2 regions of the Streptomyces sp. Ac-502 genome follow, and region 1 is predicted to be linked to the other one. Evidence: predicted binding sites of a transcription regulator. Region 1 holds the regulator's gene; the other holds the start of a gene.
The links. The regulator HrcA, encoded in region 1, represses chaperone genes, less so after heat shock. The targets are predictions, from matches to a motif close to TTNGCACTCNGNNNNNCNGAGTGCNAA.

Region 1 (7,744 bases):
GACGGCGCCGGCCCCCGGCCCGCAGCGGGACGGCGCCGGGGCCGCCGTGCCGTGGCCCTGGCCGCAGGAGCCGAGCGGGTACGGGCCCGGAGGCGCCGCACTGGCCTGCCGCCTGGTGGCCGGCGGCCGCGACCAGGGCACGCTGCTGATCGGGCGGGCCGGTCTGATGCGCTTCCCCGACGAGGTCGTGGGTCTCATAGAGGATCTGACCCGCCGGGTCGCCCGCGCCCTGGCCACGGCCCGCGCGTACCGCAATCAGGAGCGGATCAGCCAGGTGCTCCAGCGCCGCCTGCTGCCCAGGGGCCGGCCCGCCGTTCCCGGCCTGGAGTCCTCCGTGGTGTACGAGCCGCGGGAGGGCGCCTGGGCCGGCGGCGACTTCTGGGACCTGTTCCACGCCGGGAACGGACGCTGGTGCTTCGCCCTCGGCGACGTGTGCGGCAACGGCCCGGAAGCCGCGGCGGTCACCGGCCTCGCCCGCCCCGTCCTGCGGCTGCTGGCCCGCGACGGATTCGGCGTGGGTGAGGTGCTGGACCGGCTCAACAAGACCATGGCGCGCGAGGCCGCCGACTCGGTGGCCGCCGTGACGGCGGCGGTAGCGGCGGCGGGCAGCGGCCTGGACCCGTCCCTCGAACTGCGCGCCGAGGGCGAGCAGACCCGTTTCCTCTCCCTCCTGTACGGCGAGATCGTGCCGCACGCCGACGGCACGGCGGGCGCCCGGTGCACCCTGGCCAGCGCCGGGCACCCGCTGCCGCTGGTCCTCGGCACGGACGGCGCGGTACGGATCGCCGCCGCGCCGCAGATGCTGGTCGGAGTGGTGGAGGACACGTCGTACGAGTCCGAGTCCTTCGAGCTGGCCCCCGGCGAGACGCTGCTGTGCGTCACGGACGGGGTGACGGAGCGGCGCTCGGGCCACCGCCAGTTCGACGACGATGACGGCCTGGCCCACCACCTCGCCGCCTGCACCGGCCTGGGGGCCACCGCGGTCGCCGAGCACATCCGGCGGGCGGTGCACGCGTTCGCGGACACGCCGCCGGACGACGATCTGGCGCTGCTGGTGCTCCAGGCGACCGGAGAGCGATAGCGGACGGGGCGGGCGGAGACGGCCGGGCGGCGACGGCCGGGCGGCGCCTGCACGATCCGCCCACCACGCGCCTCCGTACCGTCCGCCCGCAGGCGCTCCCCGCGCTCCCCGCCCGATGCCGGACAATGGACCACATGCCTTCCGCACTCCCCGACGGTGAGCCCATGCCCGAAGACGGGTCGCTGCCCGGTCACGCCCTGACGGGGGCGGCCGCCCGGCCGCTCGGGTTCTACCTGCACGTGCCCTACTGCGCGACGCGCTGCGGCTACTGCGACTTCAACACGTACACGGCCACCGAGCTGCGCGGCTCGGGCGGCGCGCTCGCCTCGCGGGAGAACTACGCGGACACCGTCGCCGAGGAGATCCGGCTCGCCCGCAAGGTGCTCGGCGACGACCCCCGGCCGGTCGAGACGGTCTTCGTCGGCGGCGGCACACCGACCCTGCTCCCGGCCGCCGGCCTGGGGCGGATGCTCGCCGCGATCCGTGACGAGTTCGGGCTGGCGGACGGCGCCGAGGTCACCACCGAGGCCAACCCGGAGTCCGTCGACCCGCGCTACCTGGCCGAACTGCGGGAGGCCGGCTTCAACCGGATCTCCTTCGGCATGCAGAGCGCCCGGCAGCACGTCCTGAAGATCCTGGACCGTACGCACACCCCGGGCCGCCCCGAAGCCTGCGTCGCCGAGGCGCGCGCGGCGGGCTTCGAACACGTCAACCTGGACCTGATCTACGGGACGCCCGGCGAGTCCGACGACGACTGGCGGGCCACGCTGGACGCGGCGCTCGGCGCGGCGCCCGACCACGTCTCCGCGTACGCGCTGATCGTCGAGGAGGGCACCCAGCTGGCCCGCCGGATCCGGCGCGGCGAGGTCCCGATGACCGACGACGACGTGCACGCGGACCGCTACCTGATCACCGAGGAGGCGATGTCAGCGGCCGGCTTCCAGTGGTACGAGGTCTCCAACTGGGCCACGACGGAGGCGGGCCGCTGCCGCCACAACGAGCTGTACTGGACGGGTGCGGACTGGTGGGGCGCGGGTCCCGGCGCGCACAGCCACGTGGGCGGCGTCCGCTGGTGGAACGTGAAGCACCCCGGCGCGTACGCACAGGCCCTCGCCGAGGGCCGGTCCCCGGGCGCGGGCCGCGAACTCCTCTCCGACGAGGACCGTCGCGTCGAACGCATCCTCCTCGAACTCCGCCTCGCGGCCGGCTGCCCCCTCGACCTCCTCGCCCCGGCCGGCGCCAAGGCCGCCGCCCGAGCCCTGTCCGACGGCCTCCTGCAACCCGCCCCGTACGAACAGGGCCGCGCCGTCCTGACCCTGCGCGGACGCCTGCTGGCGGACGCGGTGGTGCGGGACCTGGTGGACTGATCACTCGGCCGGGTGAATGCCCGCCGTAGCCCAGTCCGACTGCCTACGCTGTCCATAAGCTGCCGCCAACGTACGCGGCGGATGTGGAGGACCACGGAGCTGACCGCTGTGGATGACCGGCTGATCACCGATGCCACCGAAATCTTCCGTCGACTGGAAGTTCCGGAGGGGTACAAAGCGGAGCTTCTCAGAGGGAACATCGTGATGACGGCGGAGCCCGACTGGGTCCACAACGACATCGTCGTGTCCGTGGCGGAACAAATTCCGTACCGGCGTTGGCAGCGTAAGCAGACACAAGACGTCTCGTTCCCGCTGGAGACCAGTGAGCCACAGCCCGACCTGGTGGTACTGCCGCGGGACGCCTTCGCGGGGCCGGGCCGCCTGATCCCGGCAGAGGTGGTGACCTTCCTCTTGGAGGTCGTTTCCCGGTCCAGCGTCGACCACGATTACCGCGTCAAGCGGTCCGTCTACGCGGCGGGCAAGGTGCCCGCTTACCTGATCATCGATCCGACGGTGGCCGAGTGCCGCCTGCTCACCGAACCGTACGGCGAGGGCGAGAACGCCGACTACCGGGTCGAGCGGATCAGCAAGTTCGGCGAGGCCGTGCCCCTGGAGCTGCTGGATGTCACGCTGGACACCAGCGAGTTCCCGACCCTCCCCGGTATCGGGCGGTATCACCGGCCGCGCTGATCACTCGACGGGGTGAATCAGGTGCTTCCCGCGCGGATCGCCCTACGCTGCTTCCTGACCTGCTGTCGTACTCATGGGCGACGGCGTGAAGCGGAGGACCACGGAGATGACGGCTGTGGACGACCGACCGATCACTCACCCCCTCGTCACGTTCTTCGACGAACTTGAGGTTCCCGAAGAATTCAAGGCGGAGCTCCTGCGGGGGAAATCGTGATGATGGCCGGCCCTGATCTGGTGCACAACCGGATCGTGTTGAGGGTGTTGCGACAGATCCCGGACCAGAAATGGGACTGTCTCCAGACGCAGGACATCGACCTCCTGCGCGAAACCAGTGAGCCGCAGCCGGACCTCGTCGTGCTGGATCGCGATGCCGGACCTGAATCGGGACGGCTGCTGCCCCCGAACTGGTCACGCTGCTCGTCGAAGTCGTCTCGAAGAACAGCGTCGACCGCGACTACCGCCTCAAGCGCAACATCTACGCCGCAGGCGACATCCCCGCCTACCTGATCATCGACCCCATCATGGCTCAGTGCGTCCTCCTCACCGAGCCTGGCGGCAGCGGCGAGGACGCCGACTACTCGGTGCAGCGCATCACCAAGTTCGGTGATGCGCTGCCACTGGACATCCTCGGCATCGAGATGGACACCAGCGAGTTCCAGACCCTCCCCGACGCTAAGCCGCACTCCCGGCCGTGACGAAGTCGATCAGTTCCTCCACTCGCCCCAGCAGCGCCGGTTCGATGTCCTTGTAGGAGTGGACCGAGGCGAGGATCCGCTGCCAGGCCGCGCCCGTGTTCTCCGGCCAGCCCAAAGCCCGGCACACGCCCGTCTTCCAGTCCTGGCCGCGGGGGACGGACGGCCAGGCGGGGATGCCCACCGCGGACGGTTTCACCGCTTCCCAGACGTCGATGTACGGGTGGCCGACGACCAGGACGTTCTCGTCCGTGACGGAGGCCGCGATGCGGGACTCCTTCGAGCCGGGGACGAGGTGGTCGACGAGGACGCCGAGGCGGGCGTCCGGGCCGGGGGAGAAGGAGCGGACGATGGCCGGGAGGTCGTCGACGCCTTCGAGGTATTCGACGACGACGCCCTCGATGCGCAGGTCGTCGCCCCAGACGCGTTCCACCAGCTCGGCGTCGTGGCGCCCTTCCACGTAGATGCGCCCGGCGCGGGCGACCCGTGCGCGGGCGCCGGGGACGGCCAGCGAGCCGGACGCCGTACGGGCCGGTCCGCGCGCCGCGGGGCGCGAAGAGGGCCGTACTAGGGTGACGGGCTTGCCGTCCAGGAGGAAGCCGCGCGGGGGCATCGGGAAGACCCGGTGTTTGCCGAAGCGGTCCTCCAGGGTGACGGTCGGGCCCTCGGCGGTCTTCTCGCAGCGGACGACCGCGCCGCAGAACCCCGTGACGGCTTCCTCGACGACGAGGTCCGGCTCGGCCTCGACCTCGGGGGCCGGCTGCTGCTTCTTCCACGGCGGGGTGAGGTCCGGGCCGTACTCTCTGCTGCGCATTGGACAGACGATAAGAAGGGATGGCCGGTCAGTGCCGCGACACGCCGAAGCGGCGGCTCAGCGCGTCGCGTTGGTCACGGACGAATCGGGCATCCACGACAGCTCCGTGCCCGGGCACGTACACCGCGTCCTCGCCGCCGAGGGCCAGCAGCCGGTCCAGGGCGGCCGGCCACTGGCCGGGGACCGCGTCCGGCCCGGCCTGGGGCGCGCCGGACTCCTCGACCAGGTCGCCGCAGAAGACGACCGGGGGCGAGCCGTGCGTGCCGGGGGCCAGGACGACCAGGTCGTACGCGGTGTGGCCGGGGCCGACGTTGGCGAGCACGACCTGCCGGTCGCCGAGGTCGACGGTGCGTTCGCCGGAGACCAGGTGGTGCGGGCGGACGAGGAGGTCGGCGGCCTCCGCGGCGGCGTCCGGGTCCACGCCGTGCGACACCGCGTCGCGCCGCAGGTCGTCCCGGGCGCGCGGCAGGAACTCGTCGAGCCCGGCCGCGCCGAAGACCTGGACGCCCGCGAAGGCCGCGGCGCCCAGCACATGATCGAAGTGGGGATGGGTCAGCGCGACATGTGTCACGTTCCGTCCCGCGATGTCGCGCAGTTGCCGACGCAGCTCGGCGCCGTCGCGGAGGGTGGCGCCGGTGTCGACGATCAGCACGCCGGACGAGCCGACGACGGCACCGGCCGTCTCGTCCCAGCCCGGCATCCGGCGCCGCCCGACGCCCGCGCCGAGCCGTTCCCACCCCGCCTCTTCCCAAGTCGTACGCATACCGCGACGCTAGCCGTATCGCGATAGCGTTGCCCGCCGGACCGGGGGATTCAGAGTGCCCGCCGGTGCCCGGGGTACGCGTTTCGCGGGACCCCGGAGCGCGACTCCGGTACCGCCGCCCTTGCCCTGCCCGTGCGACCCGGCCGTACACTTGGTCAGGGTCTGGCACTCGGCCCTGATGAGTGCCAGGGAAGACGACCCGGAAGAACCCGGCCGCGCGCCGGTGACACGGCCGGACTGGAGGTGTGCGCGATGCTCAGTGAACGCAGGCTCGAAGTGCTGCGCGCCATCGTCCAGGACTATGTCGGGACCGAGGAGCCGGTCGGCTCCAAGGCGCTGACCCAGCGGCACCAGCTCGGTGTCTCACCCGCCACGGTCCGCAACGACATGGCCGCGCTGGAGGACGAGGGCTTCATCGCCCAGCCGCACACCAGCGCCGGGCGCATCCCGACGGACAAGGGTTACCGCCTCTTCGTCGACAAGCTGGCCGGCGTCAAGCCGCTTTCCAGCCCCGAGCGACGCGCCATCCAGAACTTCCTGGACGGCGCCGTCGACCTCGACGACGTGGTGGGCCGTACGGTACGGCTGCTGGCGCAGCTGACGCGGCAGGTCGCCGTCGTGCAGTACCCGTCGCTGACCCGGTCCACGGTGCGGCACGTGGAGCTGCTGTCGCTGGCACCGGCCCGGCTGATGCTGGTCCTGATCACGGACACCGGCCGGGTCGAGCAGCGCATGGTGGACTGTCCGGCGCCGTTCGGCGAGACCTCCTTGGCGGACCTGCGGGCGCGGCTGAACAGCCGCGTGGTGGGGCGGCGGTTCACGGACGTGCCGCAGCTCGTGCAGGATCTCCCGGACTCCTTCGAGCAGGAGGACCGGGGCACGGTCTCGACAGTCCTGTCGGTGTTGCTGGAGACTCTGGTGGAGGAGACCGAGGAGCGGCTGATGATCGGCGGTACCGCCAATCTCACGCGCTTCGGGCACGATTTCCCACTGACCATCCGGCCGGTGCTGGAGGCCCTGGAGGAGCAGGTGGTGCTCCTCAAACTGCTGGGGGAGGCCAAGGACTCCGGCATGACCGTACGCATCGGGCATGAGAATGCCCATGAGGGCCTGACGTCCACATCGGTCGTCGCGGTCGGCTACGGTTCGGGCGACGAGGCAGTCGCCAAACTCGGCGTGGTCGGACCGACCCGCATGGACTACCCCGGAACGATGGGAGCGGTACGCGCAGTGGCACGTTACGTCGGACAGATCCTCGCGGAGTCGTAAGTGGCCACGGACTATTACGCGGTCCTGGGCGTACGACGCGATGCCTCGCAGGACGAGATCAAGAAGGCTTTCCGGCGGCTGGCCCGCGAGCTGCACCCGGATGTGAACCCCGATCCGAAGACCCAGGAGCGGTTCAAGGAGATCAACGCCGCTTACGAGGTGCTGTCGGACCCGCAGAAGAAGCAGGTCTACGACCTCGGCGGCGACCCCCTCTCGCAGGCGGGTGGCGGCGGCGGGGCCGGCGGCTTCGGCGCGGGCTTCGGCAACTTCTCCGACATCATGGACGCGTTCTTCGGCACGGCGTCGCAGCGCGGACCGCGGTCCCGTACGCGGCGCGGCCAGGACGCCATGATCCGGCTGGATGTCGAACTGGACGAGGCGGCCTTCGGGACCACCAAGGACATCCAGGTGGACACCGCCGTCGTCTGTACGACCTGTTCGGGCGAGGGCGCGGCGCCGGGCACCTCGGCGCAGACCTGTGACATGTGCCGCGGCCGCGGTGAGGTCTCGCAGGTCACCCGGTCCTTCCTGGGTCAGGTCATGACCTCGCGGCCGTGCCCGCAGTGCCAGGGCTTCGGTACGGTCGTGCCGACCCCGTGCCCGGAGTGCGCCGGTGACGGCCGCATCCGCTCGCGCCGCACGCTGACGGTCAAGATCCCGGCCGGTGTGGACAACGGCACCCGCATCCAGCTCGCGGGCGAGGGCGAGGTCGGCCCCGGCGGCGGCCCGGCCGGCGACCTGTACGTGGAGATCCACGAACTGGCGCACCCGACGTTCCAGCGGCGCGGCGACGACCTGCACTGCACGGTCACCATCCCGATGACGGCGGCGGCGCTGGGCACCAAGTGCCCGCTGGAGACGCTGGACGGCATCGAGGAGATCGACATCCGGCCCGGCACCCAGTCCGGCCAGTCGATCCCGCTGCACGGCCGCGGCGTCACGCATCTGCGCGGCAACGGGCGCGGCGACCTCATCGTGCACGTCGAGGTCATCACGCCGTCCAAGCTGGACGCGGAGCAGGAGGAACTGCTGCGGCGCCTCGCGAAGCTCCGCGGCGAGGAACGCCCG
Region 2 (7,744 bases), 2.4 Mb from region 1:
CCCAACAACATCTGGCGGTACGCGCCGCTGCTGCCCGTCCCGGCCGACGTCGCGGACAAGCCCAACCTCAACCCCGGCCTGACCAAGCTGGTCAAGGCCGACAACCTGGCCCGTGAGCTGGGCGTCACCGGCGGCCTGTACGTCAAGGACGACTCCGGCAACCCGACGCACTCCTTCAAGGACCGCGTCGTCGCCATCGCCGTCGAGGCCGCCCGCGCCTTCGGCTTCACCACCCTGTCCTGCTCCTCCACCGGCAACCTCGCCGGGGCGGTCGGCGCGGCGGCGGCCCGGGCCGGCTTCCGCTCCTGCGTGTTCATCCCGCACGACCTGGAGGCGGGCAAGGTCGTCATGGCCGCGGTCTACGGCGGCGAGCTGGTCGGCATCGAGGGCACCTACGACGACGTCAACCGCTTCTGCTCGGAACTGATCGGCGACCCGCTCGGCGAGGGCTGGGGCTTCGTCAACGTCAACCTGCGCCCGTACTACGGCGAGGGCTCCAAGACCCTCGCGTACGAGATCTGCGAGCAGCTCGGCTGGCGGCTGCCGGACCAGATCGTCATCCCGATCGCCTCCGGCTCCCAGCTCACGAAGATCGACAAGGGGCTGAAGGAGCTGATCGCGCTCGGCCTGGTCGAGGACAAGCCGTACAAGATCTTCGGTGCCCAGGCCGAGGGCTGTTCCCCGGTCTCCACCGCCTTCAAGGCGGGCCACGACGTCGTACGGCCGCAGAAGCCGGACACCATCGCCAAGTCGCTGGCCATCGGCAACCCGGCCGACGGCCCGTACGTGCTCGACATCGCCCGGCGCACCGGCGGCGCGGTCGAGGACGTCGACGACGAGCAGGTGGTCGACGCGATCAAGCTGCTGGCCCGTACGGAGGGCATCTTCGCCGAGACCGCCGGCGGCGTGACCGTGGGCGTGACGAAGAAGCTGATCGAGAACGGGCTGCTCGACCCGGCGCTGACCACCGTCGTGCTCAACACCGGCGACGGGCTCAAGACGCTGGACGCCGTGGCGCCCACGACCGGGCCCTCGGCCACCATCCGCCCGAGCCTGGAAGCGTTCCGCGCCGCCGGCCTGGCGGGCTGACCGCCGCGCGCGGCCGTACACACCCGTACGCGGTCGCGCGCACCCGTACGCGTCGGCGCACACCGGCACGCGTCGGCACACACCGATACGCGTCGGTACGCGACCGCACCCGTCGACGCGCATCCGTACCCATCAGCGCGCGCCGGCGTACCTCCGTCCGCCCCCGCGGCCATCGGTACGCCCGCGCCCGCGCCCCTCCGCACCCTCCCGCGATCTGGAAGGCAGCACACCATGAGCGTCAACGTCCGCATCCCGACCATCCTGCGCACCTACACCGACGGCCAGGCCGAGGTCGCCGCCGAGGGCGCGACCCTCTCCGAGGTCATCGAGAACCTGGAGCGGAACCACGCCGGTATCGCGGCCCGTGTCCTGGACGACACCGGCAAGCTGCGCCGCTTCGTGAACGTCTACGTCAACGACGACGACGTGCGCTTCGAGCAGGGCCTGGCGACGCCGACGCCGGACGGCGCGGGCGTCTCGATCATCCCGGCGGTGGCCGGCGGCTGCTGAGCCGGCCGCCTGGGACGCCGTAACGATCTTTTTCGGCCCTTCCCGGGGCCAACGGCTGGAATCGCCCCCTCCGCCATGAAGCGGACGGGGCGATTCCGTGTTGTTAAAGGCGATACAGTTGTGGTGATTCCTCGTCCAGCGCACGCCGAACGCCGATGAAGGCCCGGCAAGTTGTGCGCGAAGTGTGGACATGTTTTGTCGTGTTGGTGAGCTTTGCCCGGCCCGACTTGCCCTGACGTATGGGCTTTTCTTCGTATATTTACGATTGTTCGCGAGAAGAATTCTCGTCCGACTGACCTGTTGCGCTGGGCAGTTGGACAGATACATTCAGCGGCGGTCGACGCGTTCCGGCGCACACCCCCTCCTGTCGGGGGTGAGGTCTGACCCGGGTCCGCGGAGTGCGGTCCTGTGCAAGGGCCAGTAATAGGGGAGTTAGGCATGGCTCAGGGCACCGTCAAGTGGTTCAACGCGGAGAAGGGGTACGGCTTCATCGCGGTCGACGGTGGTGCGGATGTATTCGTCCACTACAGCGCGATCCAGATGGACGGTTACCGCACCCTTGAGGAGGGTCAGCGGGTCGAGTTCGAGATCTCGCAGGGCCAGAAAGGGCCGCAGGCGGACATGGTCCGCGTGGCCGGCTGAAGCGCCGACCGACTGCTGCGTACGAAGGTCCGCGTCCCCTGCGGGGGGCGCGGGCCTTCTGTGTTTGGGTGGGGCGGGGGCCGATGCGGGGGAGTGCCAGGTCATCGGGCCGCGCCCGGTTTGACACCTGGACTCGATGGGGATGGCTCCCGCCGACGCGCTTGCGCCCTCCCGTCGCCCGGCCGCCACCCCTATACGAGGCTTCTGCGAAGCCGCTTGCACTCTAAGGGGCCGAGTGCTAATCATTGCGTTAGCACTCTACGAGTGAGAGTGACAGCTAAGGACCGACTCGGTGAGGTCCGCGGGCAGGTGGGGCAAGGAACCACCGGCTCGTGAACCGTCCGTCGCGGGCGCCAGCGCGGTCCGGAGTATCCACCCTCCCCCAGACGCAGTCCGGGGGGACCCCAGTCCGGGAGGACCACTTCACATGGCCAAGATCATCGCGTTCGACGAGGAGGCACGGCGCGGTCTCGAGCGCGGGATGAACCAGCTCGCCGACGCCGTCAAGGTCACCCTTGGCCCCAAGGGCCGCAACGTCGTCCTCGAGAAGAAGTGGGGCGCCCCCACGATCACCAACGATGGTGTCTCCATCGCCAAGGAGATCGAGCTCGAGGACCCGTACGAGAAGATCGGCGCCGAGCTGGTCAAGGAGGTCGCGAAGAAGACGGACGACGTCGCCGGTGACGGCACGACGACCGCGACCGTCCTGGCCCAGGCCCTGGTCCGCGAGGGCCTGCGCAACGTGGCCGCCGGCGCCAACCCGATGGCCCTCAAGCGCGGCATCGAGCGTGCCGTCGAGGCCGTCTCCGCCGCCCTGCTGGAGCAGGCCAAGGACGTGGAGACCAAGGAGCAGATCGCTTCGACCGCCTCCATCTCCGCCGCCGACACCCAGATCGGCGAGCTGATCGCCGAGGCCATGGACAAGGTCGGCAAGGAAGGCGTCATCACCGTCGAGGAGTCCCAGACCTTCGGTCTGGAGCTGGAGCTCACCGAGGGTATGCGCTTCGACAAGGGCTACATCTCGGCGTACTTCGCCACCGACATGGAGCGTATGGAGGCGTCGCTCGACGACCCGTACATCCTCATCGTCAACTCGAAGATCTCCAACGTGAAGGACCTCCTTCCGCTGCTGGAGAAGGTCATGCAGTCGGGCAAGCCGCTGCTGATCATCGCCGAGGACGTCGAGGGCGAGGCCCTGTCGACCCTGGTCGTCAACAAGATCCGCGGCACCTTCAAGTCCGTCGCCGTCAAGGCCCCGGGCTTCGGCGACCGCCGCAAGGCCATGCTCGGCGACATCGCCATCCTCACCGGTGGCACGGTCATCTCCGAGGAGGTCGGCCTCAAGCTGGAGAACGCCGGTCTCGACCTGCTGGGCCGCGCCCGCAAGGTCGTCATCACCAAGGACGAGACCACCATCGTCGACGGTGCCGGTGACAGCGAGCAGGTCCAGGGCCGCGTCAACCAGATCCGCGCCGAGATCGAGAACAGCGACTCGGACTACGACCGCGAGAAGCTCCAGGAGCGTCTGGCGAAGCTGGCCGGCGGCGTGGCCGTCATCAAGGCCGGTGCCGCCACCGAGGTCGAGCTCAAGGAGCGCAAGCACCGCATCGAGGACGCCGTTCGCAACGCGAAGGCGGCCGTCGAGGAGGGCATCGTCGCCGGCGGTGGCGTCGCCCTGCTGCAGGCCTCCTCGGTCTTCGAGAAGCTGGAGCTGGAGGGTGACGAGGCCACCGGTGCCGCCGCTGTGAAGCTGGCCCTGGAGGCCCCGCTGAAGCAGATCTCCGTCAACGGCGGCCTCGAGGGCGGCGTCGTGGTGGAGAAGGTGCGCAACCTGGCCGTCGGCCACGGTCTGAACGCCGCGACCGGCGAGTACGTCGACATGATCGCCGAGGGCATCATCGACCCCGCCAAGGTCACGCGCTCCGCGCTGCAGAACGCCGCGTCGATCGCCGCGCTGTTCCTGACCACCGAGGCCGTCATCGCCGACAAGCCGGAGAAGGCCGCCGCGGGCGGCGCTCCGGGCGGCATGCCGGGCGGTGACATGGACTTCTGATCCTCCCGGATCATCTGTCCTCAGGTCGCTGGGGCGGCACTCCTCCTCCCAGGGGGTGCCGCCCCAGCGGCGTTCGCGGTGCGGTCTCCGGTACGTCCTTCCGTACGCCGGTCCTTGCGTCGCCCCCGGCCCGACGGGGCACGATCGCCCCATGACGACTCGAAACGGGCAGACCGCCCGACCGGACCGGTTCACCGCGGACACCGTCGCCCTGGTCACCGGCGGCAGCAGCGGAGTGGGCCTGGCAGCCGCGCGGCGGCTGCTCGCGGACGGCGCGCGGGTAGTGGTGTGCGGCCGCGACGAGCGCCGCCTCGACACTGCCGTGGCGCACCTGAGGGAGCAGGCGCGGGAGGCGGTGACGGGCGGCGAAGCAACCGTTGCGGATGCGACGGGGGCGGGGCAGTGGGCGGCCGGTGCCGCGGCGGACCGGGTGTTCGGCGTACGGGCCGACACGGCCTCCGTCGCCGACCTGGACGCCGCGGTCGAGGCGGTGCGCGACCGCTTCGGGCACCTCGACATCATCTTCGCCAATGCGGGCCGGTACGCCGCCGCGCCCTTCGAGGAGATCACCGAGGCCGACTTCGACCAGGCGGTCGGCGTGAACTTCAAGGGCGTTTTCTTCACCGTCCAGCGGGCGCTCCCGCTGCTGCGGGACGGCGGCGTGGTGGTCATCAACGCCTCGTCGCTGGTGCAACGCGGGCAGGCGGACGCCACCCTTCACTCCGCGACCAAGGCCGCCGCGCTCAACCTCGCCAGGACGCTCGCGGCGGCGCTCGCCGGGCGCCGGATCCGCGTCAACTCGGTCAGCCCCGGCTACGTCGAGACGCCGATGTTCGCGGGCTCGGACATCGGCGTGGCGGAGGCGGAGAAGCTGCGGGCGCAGACGGCGGCGGGCCGGTTCGCGCGGCCCGAGGAGATCGCCGACGCGGTGGCCTTCCTGGCGTCCGGCGAGGCGTCGTACGTCAACGGGCAGGACCTGGTGGTGGACGGCGGGCTGCACGGCTGCGCCATGTGAGGGCCGGGCGGGGCGGCCGCCCGGACACACCGTCGCCGCCGGTATGTCAGTTTCTGTGAGATTCGGCATGTAAGGCGGCGCTGGTCCTGGTATGGGCATGGCGGCCATACTTCTCGGAGCCTCACCGGAAGGTGATCTTCCGCGATGGCCGTCCCCGTACCCCGGACGCCCCGCAAGGACGCCCCATGAGCACGCTCGATTCCCTGATCGTCGCCGTCAACGACGGTCTCTGGACCTACCTGCTGATACCGCTGGTGGTCTGCGCCGGCCTGTATTTCACGGTCCGCTCCCGGGCCGTGCAGCTGCGGCTCTTCCCGGAGATGCTGCGCGTGCTCAAGGACAAGTCGCAGCCCAGGGCGGACGGCACCAAACCGGTCTCGTCCTTCGGCGCCTTCACCATCTCGGCGGCCGCGCGGGTCGGTACGGGCAACATCGCGGGCGTCGCCACCGCCATCACCCTGGGCGGCGCCGGCGCGGTGTTCTGGATGTGGGTGATGGCCCTCGTCGGCGGCGCCTCGGCGTTCGTCGAGTCGGCGCTGGCCCAGCTCTACAAGGTCCGCGACGGCAAGGACGGGGACGGCACCCCTTCGGGTACGTACCGGGGCGGCCCCGCCTACTACATGCAGCGCGGGCTCGGGAAACGCTGGCCCGGCGTGCTGTTCGCGGTCGCCATCACCGTGACCTTCGGGTTCGTCTTCAACGCCGTACAGTCCAACACGATCACCTCGGTCGCCTCCGGGTCCGTCTCCGGCAGCGGGTCGTCGTGGTTCGCCCCGGCGGTCGGCCTGCTGCTGGCCGTCCTGCTGGGCGTCGCGATCTGCGGCGGCGTCCGCCGCATCACCTCCGTCACGACCGTTCTCGTACCGGTCATGGCCGTCGTCTACCTGCTGCTGGGCACCGCCGTCGTCCTCCTCAACCTCGGTGACCTGCCGCGGGTCTTCGGCGACATCGTCGGCGGCGCGTTCGGCTTCAAGGAGCTGGCGGCCGGCGGGATCGGCGCGGCGATCCAGCAGGGTGTCCGGCGCGGCATGTTCTCCAACGAGGCGGGCCTGGGCTCGGCACCGAACGCGGGCGCCGCCGCCGAGGTCACCCATCCGGTCAAGCAGGGGCTCGTCCAGTCCCTCGGTGTCTTCTTCGACACCCTGCTGATCTGCTCGATGACCGCCTTCATCATCCTGACGACCACCCCGGAACTGGGCGGCCGGCAGGGCGCCGACCTCACCCAGTCCGCATTGACCGACACGCTCGGCGGCTGGGCCGGTCACGTGCTGACGGCGGTCGTCTTCCTGCTCGCCTTCAGCTCCATGATCGGGAACTACTACTACGGCGAGTCCAACATCGGCTTCATGACGCGGCGCGCCTGGGTCCTGCCCGTCTACCGCGCCCTCGTCCTCGCGGTCGTCTTCCTCGGCGCGCTGGGCTCGGTCGGCGTCATCTGGAACCTCGCCGACGTCTTCATGGGCCTCATGGCCCTCATCAACCTCCTGGCCATCATCCCCCTCTCGGCCATCGCCTTCCGCCTCCTGGACGACTACACGGCCCAGCGCCGCTCCGGCCTCGACCCGGTGTTCACCCGCTCCCGGATGCCGGATCTGACGGGGGTGGAGTGCTGGCCGGACACGCCGACGGCGCCCGGACGCCGCGAGACGGTGGGGGCGGGGACGGCCTAGCCTCCCGCGCCGTCCGGCCTCAGCCGCTGGGCGCCGTCCCCCGGCGCCCCCGTGGCGGCGTTCAGGTCCGCCAGCGCCTGCTTGCCGAAGCCGAAGAAGTACGTCGCCAGGAAGCCGGCCACGTAGCCGATCAGCAGGCCGAGGGCGTAGACGACGAGGGTGGCGCCGAGGGACTGGTTGCCCTTGAGCAGGGGGAACAGGGCCCAGCCCGACGGGCCGATGGCGGTGGAGCCGGCCGTCGTGCCGAGCTGGTTGAACAGGCCCACGAAGCCGCCGCCGAACGCACCGCCCACGCAGGCGGTGACGAACGGGCGGCCCAGCGGCAGCGAGACGCCGTAGATGAGGGGTTCGCCGACACCGAGGAACCCGGCGGGCAGCGCGGACCTGACGGTCCTGCGGACCGAGCGGTTGCCGGGCAGGCGGAAGTAGACCGCGAGGGCGGCGCCCACCTGGCCGGCGCCGGCCATCGCGAGGATGGGCAGCAGGACCGTGTAGCCCTGCTGCTCGATCAGCGTGGTGTGGATGGGGATCAGGGCCTGGTGCAGGCCGAGCATGACGAGCGGCAGGAAGAGGCCGCCGAGCAGGAAACCGGCCGCGGCGCCGCCGTGGGCGAGCAGCCAGTTCGCGCACGTACCGATGGCGGTGGCGACCTCGCCGGCCAGGAACATCAGGCCGAAGAGCGTGACCAGGCCGGAGACCAGCACGGTCACGGTGGGCGTGACCAGGACGTCGAGCGCCTCGGGGACGTACCGGCGGCACGCCTTC

Region 2: groL (chaperonin GroEL) is a predicted target of HrcA. The motif match lies at 2,492-2,518, and genes of this name have one in related genera.

The regions. Positions count from the first base shown of each region.
Region 1 covers NZ_JBHFFO010000001.1:3,882,571-3,890,314, reverse strand. Annotated here, with positions in the region: gene ACEXOX_RS17650 (SpoIIE family protein phosphatase) at 1-1,081, shown strand, start outside; gene hemW (radical SAM family heme chaperone HemW) at 1,216-2,448, shown strand; gene ACEXOX_RS17640 (Uma2 family endonuclease) at 2,548-3,138, shown strand; partial or broken gene ACEXOX_RS17635 (Uma2 family endonuclease) at 3,245-3,833, shown strand; gene ACEXOX_RS17630 (DUF3097 domain-containing protein) at 3,811-4,644, opposite strand; gene ACEXOX_RS17625 (MBL fold metallo-hydrolase) at 4,673-5,407, opposite strand; gene hrcA (heat-inducible transcriptional repressor HrcA) at 5,660-6,676, shown strand; gene dnaJ (molecular chaperone DnaJ) at 6,677-7,744, shown strand, end outside.
Region 2 covers NZ_JBHFFO010000001.1:6,268,497-6,276,240, forward strand. Annotated here, with positions in the region: gene thrC (threonine synthase) at 1-1,089, shown strand, start outside; gene ACEXOX_RS28675 (MoaD/ThiS family protein) at 1,321-1,599, shown strand; gene ACEXOX_RS28680 (cold-shock protein) at 2,038-2,241, shown strand; gene groL (chaperonin GroEL) at 2,669-4,294, shown strand; gene ACEXOX_RS28690 (SDR family NAD(P)-dependent oxidoreductase) at 4,446-5,309, shown strand; gene ACEXOX_RS28695 (alanine/glycine:cation symporter family protein) at 5,495-6,979, shown strand; gene ACEXOX_RS28700 (PTS transporter subunit EIIC) at 6,976-7,744, opposite strand, start outside.